2 regions of the Pseudomonas bambusae genome follow, and region 2 is predicted to be linked to the other one. Evidence: predicted binding sites of a transcription regulator. Region 2 holds the regulator's gene; the other holds the start of a gene.
The links. Region 2 encodes sigma-54, which starts transcription at its own class of promoters, with help from an activator protein. Its sites were predicted from a motif close to ANTGGCATNNANNTTGCTNT; they were not measured.

Region 1: a site for sigma-54 is predicted at 1,154-1,173, ahead of AAEO81_RS26810 (pilin). Genes of this name have one in related genera too.

Annotation. Positions count from the first base shown of each region.
Region 1 is NZ_CP151650.1:5,949,463-5,954,205, forward strand. It holds gene AAEO81_RS26795 (hypothetical protein) at 1-19, opposite strand, end outside; gene AAEO81_RS26800 (DUF433 domain-containing protein) at 16-603, opposite strand; tRNA gene AAEO81_RS26805 (tRNA-Thr) at 930-1,005, opposite strand; gene AAEO81_RS26810 (pilin) at 1,223-1,684, shown strand; gene pilB (type IV-A pilus assembly ATPase PilB) at 1,875-3,569, shown strand; gene AAEO81_RS26820 (type II secretion system F family protein) at 3,572-4,743, shown strand, end outside.
Region 2 is NZ_CP151650.1:1,322,821-1,327,563, reverse strand. It holds gene lptA (lipopolysaccharide transport periplasmic protein LptA) at 1-337, shown strand, start outside; gene lptB (LPS export ABC transporter ATP-binding protein) at 337-1,062, shown strand; gene AAEO81_RS05990 (RNA polymerase factor sigma-54) at 1,253-2,752, shown strand; gene raiA (ribosome-associated translation inhibitor RaiA) at 2,830-3,138, shown strand; gene ptsN (PTS IIA-like nitrogen regulatory protein PtsN) at 3,151-3,615, shown strand; gene rapZ (RNase adapter RapZ) at 3,618-4,475, shown strand; gene AAEO81_RS05970 (HPr family phosphocarrier protein) at 4,490-4,743, shown strand, end outside.

The DNA.
Region 1 (4,743 bases), 2.1 Mb from region 2:
TGTCGATCAGAAAATTCAAGCGGCAATCCTGCTCTCAAAACTGACCGCAGCTCCCACTGCTGCGATAGGAATTTCGAAAATTGACGCGACACGCTTTTCATCTCGACCTTCGGCGAGATACGCGTGATAAATCGTCGAAGTGTCTACACCAGTGGATGCCAGAACAGGTTTGCCAAAATTGCGACTCGGATCAAGCACCACCGCCTTGCTTCGCTTTACTGGATACCAACGCAGGGCCCTTCCCTCTCCCGTGTAGTCGATCCCCTCATAAAGCGAAGGACCAATGACCTGTCGAAACGCGTATTGACGCTTGGCAAGATCCAGAATTGCCTCATCGCCAGTCTGGTCGAAGACCGTGGCAAAAATGCTTCTGCCGTCCGTTTGAAACTGCTTACAGGTGAAGGGATACGCCTGATTGAAGAGCTCCCGCGCCTGAGTCGATGCAGCACGAATGGTCTGGAGGCTGACACCATGCTTGCGGAAAGCATGCACAAACCGGATTTCCAGCAGGTCGTGAAAACCGAGCAGCTTTTCTTCGCTGCGTCCAAGCTCAGGGAGCCAAAGCCCCGGATACTCAACCCCCTCCGATTTGTAGCCGAACATCCAGCGTCGGATGTCTTTTGACGGAATGCCGGTGTAGAGGGCCGCTTCAGCGGGGGTGTAGACCCCGACACCGATCAGAGAGCTGGGTGATGCGTCTGCGTTCATTCACCCTCCTCGATTCGGGCTGGCTGGAAAAAACCATTTTGGATGTGAGGAGCGCATTGTCAACGTATTGGAGGAGAAGCGCTGTAGGACGCGTCTCTTTGCAGCCAGGCAAATCCCGACAATCCAGGTATGACGCTGCTGACAGCGTGGGCGGGGTTGGGTAGGAGGCGGACACCTCGCATGAAAAAGCCCGGTCACAAGGACCGGGCTTTGGGTGTTGCTGGTGCCGAAAATAGGAATCGAACCTACGACCTTCGCGTTACGAGTGCGCTGCTCTACCGACTGAGCTATTTCGGCGGTGACCCTAAAGCTACCAGTAGAAATGAGACTCTTCAATTCAGCTGACATCCACCAAAGAAGTGACAATCCGCGTCACTTTGAACCTATTTGAGCACCTTGTATCGATTGCTGACCGGGCTAATACTCACCGCTAGGCTTCATAACTGATGGCATGCCGCTTGCTTCACTGCCATTGAGAGTCAATTTTATAACTCCAACCAGAAGGAAGCGTCCAATGAAGTCGGTACAGAAGGGTTTTACACTCATTGAATTGATGATCGTCGTGGCGATCATTGGCATCTTGGCGGCGGTGGCCATCCCTGCGTATCAGGACTACATCGCCCGCGCGCAGATGACTGAGGCCATGAACTTGGCAAGCGGTTTGAAAACTAACGTAACCTCAGTATTTGGCCAGAGCGGCACATGCCCAGCCAACGCTACGGCAAGCGACGGTATCTCTGCAGAAGCTGACATCAACGGCAATTATGTTGCCAAGGTCACTACTGGCGGCACCGCTGCAGCGAGTGGTGGTTGCACCATCGTGGCAACGATGAAAACCACTGGAGTATCTACCGGCATTTCTGGCAAGACATTGCAACTCAAGCTTTCGAATGCCGATAAAGGCTCTAACGTTTGGACATGCACATCCAATGCAGACCAGAAGTATCTGCCTAAGGCCTGCACCAGCGGCACTTGAATGGTATAGCTGATCCGTTGAATAAACGTTCCGGAGGTGGCGTGGGCGTCGGTACACGCCACCTCCAGCCTTTAAACCTCAGCTAAATGCACCGTCGCTCTCGTGGTGGAACTCGCCTTCTCATTTTCCAGCGTTGGCATCGTAGCCTGACTGCGCTATAAACCACTCAACCTAGGTGCTTGGTGGTTTTATGACTGATGTTGTCCTCACCGGCTTGGCCAAGCAATTGGTTGTTGCCGAACTCCTTACCGAAAACGCTGCACAGCAGGCCTACCAACAGGCGCGCCGCGATAAAACCTCTCTCGTGAGCTACCTAGTCCAGAACAAGCTAGTTAACAGCCTTGTTTTGGCAGAAATGGCCTCTGAACAGTTCGGCCTTCCTTTCCTTGACCTAAGTACGCTAGACAAAGACACCCAACCGAGAGGGCTGGTGAGCGAAAAACTCATCCGTCAACACAATGCCTTACCTCTCTGGCGTCGAGGCAACAAGCTTTTCGTGGGTGTCTCCGATCCTACAAATCATCAGGCAATCACCGATATCCAGTTCAGCACTGGCCTGAATACCGAAGCGATTTTGGTCGAAGATAACAAGCTGACGAGCGCTATCGAAAAACTTTTCGATACGCACGCCGGGCTTGGCGAAATGGCAGATGTGGATCTAAGCCTTGAAGTAGAGAGTACTGATGATGTCAAAGAAACCACATTAGGTGAGGTTGATGCGGAAGACGCACCCGTTGTTCGTTTCGTTAACAAGATGTTGATGGATGCCATCCGCCTTGGCTCTTCTGACTTACATTTCGAACCTTATGAAAAAATCTTCCGAGTTCGTCTACGTACGGATGGAATTCTTCACGAGGTCGCGAAACCTCCAACACAATTGGCCGGCAGGATCGCTGCGCGGTTAAAAGTAATGGCGGGGCTCGATATCTCTGAGCGCCGAAGACCGCAAGACGGCCGTATCAAGCTGCGAATCTCAAAAAATCGCGCGATAGATTTTCGTATCAACACGCTTCCCACATTGTGGGGGGAAAAAATTGTAATGCGGATACTGGATCCGACCAGTGCCCAGATGGGCATCGATGCATTGGGCTATGAACCGGATCAAAAAACCCTTTATCTTGAGGCACTGAGCAAACCTCAAGGCATGATACTAGTGACCGGCCCTACCGGTTCGGGAAAGACCGTCTCGTTATATACAGGTTTAAATATCCTCAACACCCCAGACATCAACATTTCCACGGCTGAAGACCCAGTCGAGATTAACCTTGAAGGGATTAACCAAGTCAATGTAAATCCCCGACAGGGGATGGATTTCTCGCAGGCTCTTCGCGCATTTCTCCGCCAAGATCCTGACGTAATTATGGTCGGAGAGATTCGTGATTTGGAGACCGCTGAGATTGCGATAAAGGCATCCCAAACGGGCCATATGGTCCTGTCGACTCTTCATACCAACAGCGCGGCAGAAACGCTGACCCGTTTGCATCATATGGGGGTGGCTGCTTTTAATATTGCAACTGCGATAAATTTGATCATTGCACAGCGCTTGGCGCGAAAGCTTTGTCCTCACTGCAAAAAAGAAATCGACATTCCACGAGAAACATTGATTGCAGAAGGTTTCCCTCCAGACAAGATTGGCAGTTTCAAGCTTTACTCTCCTGTAGGGTGCGAGCACTGCAACGCAGGTTATAAAGGAAGAGTAGGGATCTACGAGGTGGTTAAAAGTACCCCGGCGCTGGAACGCATAATTATGGAGGAAGGCAACGCCTTGGACATCTCGGTACAAATGCGCAAGGACGGCTTCAATGATTTACGCACTTCCGGACTATCAAAAGCAATGCAAGGTTTGACTAGCCTTGAAGAAATCAACCGTGTGACTAAGGATTAAGCATGGCGACCAAGGCAGTCAAAGTCAGCGTTTACGCTTGGGAGGGCCTGGACAGGAAGGGCACGAAGGTCACCGGCGAGCTAAACGGACACAATCCAGCCTTGATCAAGGCACAACTACGCAAACAAGGTATCAACCCAACCAAGGTCAGAAAAAAATCCGTCTCCATTTTTGGGGGAGGAAAAAAAATCAAGCCTTTGGATATTGCTTTTTTTAGCAGACAAATGGCGACTATGATGAAGGCAGGAGTACCCTTACTTCAATCCTTCGATATCATCAGTGAAGGGACGGAAAATCCAAAATTTCGAAAGCTTGTCGATGACATCAAACATCATGTGGCTTCTGGACATAGTTTCGCCACAGCCCTACGCCAGCACCCTCAGTATTTCGATGATTTGTTCTGCAATCTCGTTGACGCAGGCGAGCAGGCGGGTGCGCTTGAGTCACTTCTTGACCGCGTCGCCACTTACAAAGAAAAAACCGAATCTCTAAAAGCTAAAATCAAGAAAGCGATGACTTACCCTATTGCAGTTGTAGTCGTAGCATTTGTGGTGACAGGCATTTTGTTAGTCAAAGTAGTGCCGCAGTTTCAAGCTATCTTTCAAGGCTTCGGTGCAGACCTGCCAGCGTTTACGCTCATGGTCATATCTTTGTCCGAGGCGCTTCAAAGTTATTGGTATATGTTTCTCTTAGGACTCGTCCTTGCCATATATATATTTAAGCGCGCATATAGGACATCTGAAAACTTCCGAAACTGGCTTGATCGGCTGGTATTGAAAATCCCAATTATTGGACCGCTGCTGTATAAATCGGCAGTGGCTCGGTTCGCCAGGACGCTTTCTACGACTTTCGCCGCGGGCGTTCCGCTCGTCGATGCTTTGGACTCAGTCGCAGGCGCGACTGGTAACATTGTTTTTAAAAATGCGGTTAACACAGTCAAGCAAGATGTTTCGACAGGCATGCAACTGAACTTTTCAATGCGGAGCACTGGTGTCTTCCCAACCCTAGCTGTCCAAATGACATCCATTGGCGAAGAGTCCGGCGCGCTAGACGCTATGCTCGACAAGGTTGCCACTTACTATGAAGACGAAGTCGATAACATGGTCGACGGACTCACGGCATTGATGGAGCCCATGATCATGGCTGTACTGGGCGTAATCGTCGGTGGTCTCGT
Region 2 (4,743 bases):
GACTCGCACCCCTGCTGGTGATATCGATGTCGTGACCTCTGTCGGCAACCTTGCGTATTTCGAGCAACTGCAGACCGCCGGCGACCCGAAACCCGTGCAGGGCTGGGGCGTGACGATCCAGTACCATGCGCCGCAAAACCGCATCGTATTGATCGACAAGGCCAAGGTAGTCGACAAGGACAACAACGTGACTCAGGGCGAGAAGATCGTCTATGACACGGTGAGAAAACTTGCCAGCGCTGGCCGCGCCACCGGCAGTAAGGTGACCGAAGCGCGTCCTCGCGTCGACATGGTGATCCAGCCGAAAAAGAAAACCGACCAGCAGAAGGCCCCTTAATGGCAACGCTGAAAGCCCAACACTTGGCCAAGGCTTACAAAAGCCGCCAAGTCGTACGTGACGTCAGCCTGTCCATCGACAGCGGCCAGATCGTCGGTCTCCTGGGCCCTAACGGCGCAGGCAAGACAACGTGCTTCTACATGATCGTCGGCCTGGTTCAGGCCGATCAGGGCCGCGTGCTGATCGACGACCAGGACGTGAGCCACCAGCCGATGCATGGCCGTGCTCGCGCCGGTATCGGCTATCTGCCGCAGGAAGCGTCGATCTTCCGCAAGCTGTCGGTGTCGGACAACATCATGGCGATCCTCGAGACCCGCAAGGAGCTCGATCGCGCAGGACGCCGCAAAGAGCTGGAAAGCTTGCTGCAGGAATTCCATATCACACACATCCGCGACAACCTCGGGATGAGCCTGTCCGGTGGCGAACGCCGCCGAGTGGAAATCGCACGCGCACTGGCGACGTCGCCGAAATTCATTCTGCTGGACGAACCCTTCGCGGGCGTCGACCCCATCTCCGTGGGCGATATCAAGCAGATCATCTACCATCTCAAGGCGAAGGGTATCGGCGTTCTGATCACCGACCACAACGTCCGTGAGACACTCGACATCTGCGAAACGGCTTACATCGTCAACGATGGGCAACTGATTGCAGAAGGCGATTCCGAAACCATCCTGGCCAACCAGTTGGTCAAGGAAGTGTATCTCGGTCACGAGTTCCGCCTGTAAACCACGCAATGGCAAGGGGTTGGTCGGCGAACGCAGCATGCGCCTCATCGCCAACCTCGCATAAATTGTCATTACACCCTAGGCAAACACTCCGGGTTCAGGCATATAATTTGCTTAAGTTGGCGCCTCGGCGCCCCTAGTAGTGGATGGCGCCCATGTGCGCCGGCGAATAAGGTGTTAAGCCCCTGCCATGAAACCTTCGCTAGTCTTGAGAATGGGCCAGCAGCTGACGATGACACCGCAGCTGCAACAGGCCATCCGCTTACTCCAACTGTCGACGCTGGATCTCCAACAGGAAATTCAGGAGGCACTGGAGTCCAATCCGATGCTGGAGCGCCAGGAAGAAGGCGACGATTTCGATAATGCCGACCCCATGGCCGACAATATCGAGCAAAAGCCCAACCCTGACGTACAGGAACCGACCTACCAGGAATCCGCGCCCACCGTCGACAATCTCGAAGACGGCGAATGGAGCGAAAGCGAGCGTATTCCCAACGAACTGCCCGTCGATACGGCCTGGGAGGATGTCTACCAGACGAGCGCCAGCAGCCTGCCCAGCAATGACGATGACGAGTGGGATTTCACCACGCGCACGTCGGCGGGCGAGAGCTTGCAAAGCCATCTGCTTTGGCAACTGAACCTGGCACCGATGTCGGATACCGATCGTTTGATCGCCGTCACGCTGATTGACTGCATCAACAATCAGGGTTACCTCGACGAATCCCTGGAAGAGCTGCTGGACGCCTTCGACCCGGAACTCGACATCGAGCTGGACGAAATCGAAGCCGTGCTGCACCGCATCCAGCAATTCGAGCCGGCTGGCGTCGGCGCCCGCACGCTTAGCGAGTGCTTGTTGCTGCAACTGCGCCAGCTTCCGGCCAAGACCAAATGGCTCGCCGAAGCCCAGCGACTGGTCAGCGACTACATCGACCTGCTTGGCAGCCGTGACTACGCGCAGCTGATGCGGCGCATGAAGATCAAGGAAGATGATCTGCGCCAGGTCATCGAACTGGTCCAGAGCCTCAACCCACGCCCTGGCTCGCAGATCGAATCCACCGAAGCCGAATACGTAGTGCCAGATGTCATCGTGCGCAAGCACAATGAGCGCTGGCTGGTCGAACTCAATCAGGAAGCCGTTCCCCGCCTTCGGGTGAATCCGCAATACGCCGGTTTCGTGCGCCGCGCCGACACAAGCGCCGACAACACCTTCATGCGCAACCAGTTGCAAGAAGCCCGCTGGTTCATCAAAAGCCTGCAAAGCCGTAACGAAACCCTGATGAAAGTGGCGACCCAAATCGTCGAGCATCAGCGGGGCTTTCTGGAGTATGGCGATGAGGCGATGAAGCCGTTGGTGCTGCACGACATCGCCGAGGCGGTGGGCATGCACGAATCGACGATTTCACGCGTCACCACGCAGAAATTCATGCATACACCCCGTGGTATTTACGAACTGAAGTATTTCTTTTCCAGCCACGTCAGCACCTCCGAAGGCGGCGAATGCTCGTCCACTGCCATTCGCGCAATCATCAAAAAACTGGTTGCTGCGGAAAATCAGAAAAAGCCGTTGAGTGACAGCAAGATCGCTGGTTTACTGGAGGCACAAGGCATTCAAGTGGCCCGTCGCACAGTCGCCAAGTACCGCGAGTCCTTAGGAATCGCGCCGTCCAGCGAACGCAAGCGACTGATGTAGAGGTCACAAGCCACAGCGTTCCAGTGGCAGGCAACCAAGCCTGCCTCTTAATGCACTGGCAACGAAGGAGAAGCTGTATGCAAGTCAACATCAGTGGACACCAACTGGAAGTGACCAAGCCCCTGCGCGAATACATCGAGCTGAAGCTGAAAAAGCTCGAAGGGCATTTTGACAAGATTACGAACGTGCAGGTGACGATGGCCGTCGAGAAGCTCAAACAGAAGATCGAGGCCACCCTGCATATCCACGGTGGAGAGGTCGTTGCCAATGCCGAACATGATGACATGTACGCGGCGATCGACCTGCTCACTGACAAGCTCGACAGACAATTGCTCAAGCATAAGGAAAAGCAGCAAAGCATCCTCAAAGGTGCGGCAGCTCGCTGACACTCCCCATCCATGATCCGACTTGAAAATATCCTGACCCCTGGCCGTTCCCTCGTGAACGTGCCAGGCGGCAGTAAAAAAGCCGTTCTCGAAGAGATTGCCAAACTGATCGGGCAACAAGTGCCCGAATTCGACTGGCAAACCGTCTACGAAAGCCTTATCGCCCGTGAAAAACTCGGCTCCACCGGGTTTGGTAACGGCATCGCGATCCCCCATTGCCGCCTGAAAGGCTGCACGGCGCCTGTGAGCGCGGTGCTGCACCTGGAACGCCCGGTGGACTTCGACGCCATCGACGGCGCGCCTGTGGATCTGCTGTTCGTGCTGCTCGTCCCGGAAGCGGCCACCGACGCCCACCTCGAACTGCTGCGTCAGATCGCCAGCATGCTTGACCGCGCTGACGTGCGCGCCAGCCTGCGTGGTGCCAAGAGCAGCGAAGAGCTTTACAACGTCGTGCTCAACGTCCAGAACGGTCACTGATCATGCGCATGATCATCGTCAGCGGTCGCTCCGGCTCCGGCAAGAGCACGGCCCTCGATGTTCTCGAAGACAGCGGTTTCTACTGCGTCGATAACCTGCCGGCAGGCCTGCTCCCCGAGCTTGCCGAGCGCGCACTGATCAATACCGAACTCGCTGAGCCGTTGTTAGCGGTCTCTATCGACGCCCGGAACGTGCCCAGCCACCTGACCCGTTTTCCGCGAATGCTCGAAGAGGTCCGCGCTCGCCACATTCAGTGCGACGTGCTGTTCCTCGACGCTGAAGAGTCCACACTGCTCAAGCGCTTCTCTGAAACGCGCCGCCGCCATCCGCTGAGCAATGCCACGCGCTCGCTGGCCGAAGCGATTCGAGATGAAAAAACCTTACTGGGGCCGATCATCGACCTGGCCGATCTGACCATCGATACGACCCACCTGAACCTTTATCAGCTGCGCGACACGTTGAAGCTGCGTCTGCTGAACAAACCCGAACCCGGCACCGCTTTCCTCATTGAATCCTTTGGCTTCAAACGCGGCATGCCCGTGGACGCGGATCTGGTGTTCGACGTGCGCTGCCTGCCCAACCCCTACTGGAAACCCGAACTGCGTGAGCAATCGGGACTCGACCAGCCGGTGGCGGACTATCTGGCCGCGCAACCCGATGTCGAAGAGATGTTCCAGGACATCTCGTCATACCTGACCAAGTGGCTGCCGCGCTTCGCTGCCAGCAACCGCGCCTACGTTACCATTGCCATTGGCTGCACCGGCGGACACCACCGCTCCGTCTACCTGACCGAACGCTTGGGTCAGGTCCTGCAACAATCGCTCAAGAATGTTCAGGTTCGCCACCGCGACCTAAGCTAAGGACCCCCAACGCGATGCCCGCTCACCAAATCACCATCATCAACAAGCTGGGCCTGCATGCCCGCGCTGCCGCCAAATTCGTCGGCGTTGCCGGCAAGTACCCCTGCCAGATCCGCGTGGGCCGCACTCCGGACAGCATGGTCGATGGTAAAAGCATCATGGCCGTCATGATGCTGGCTGCAGGGAAAGGCACCGAAATACACCTGCTGACAGAAGGCGACGACGAACACGCCGCACTGGAAGGTTTGATCGAACTGATCAACAACAA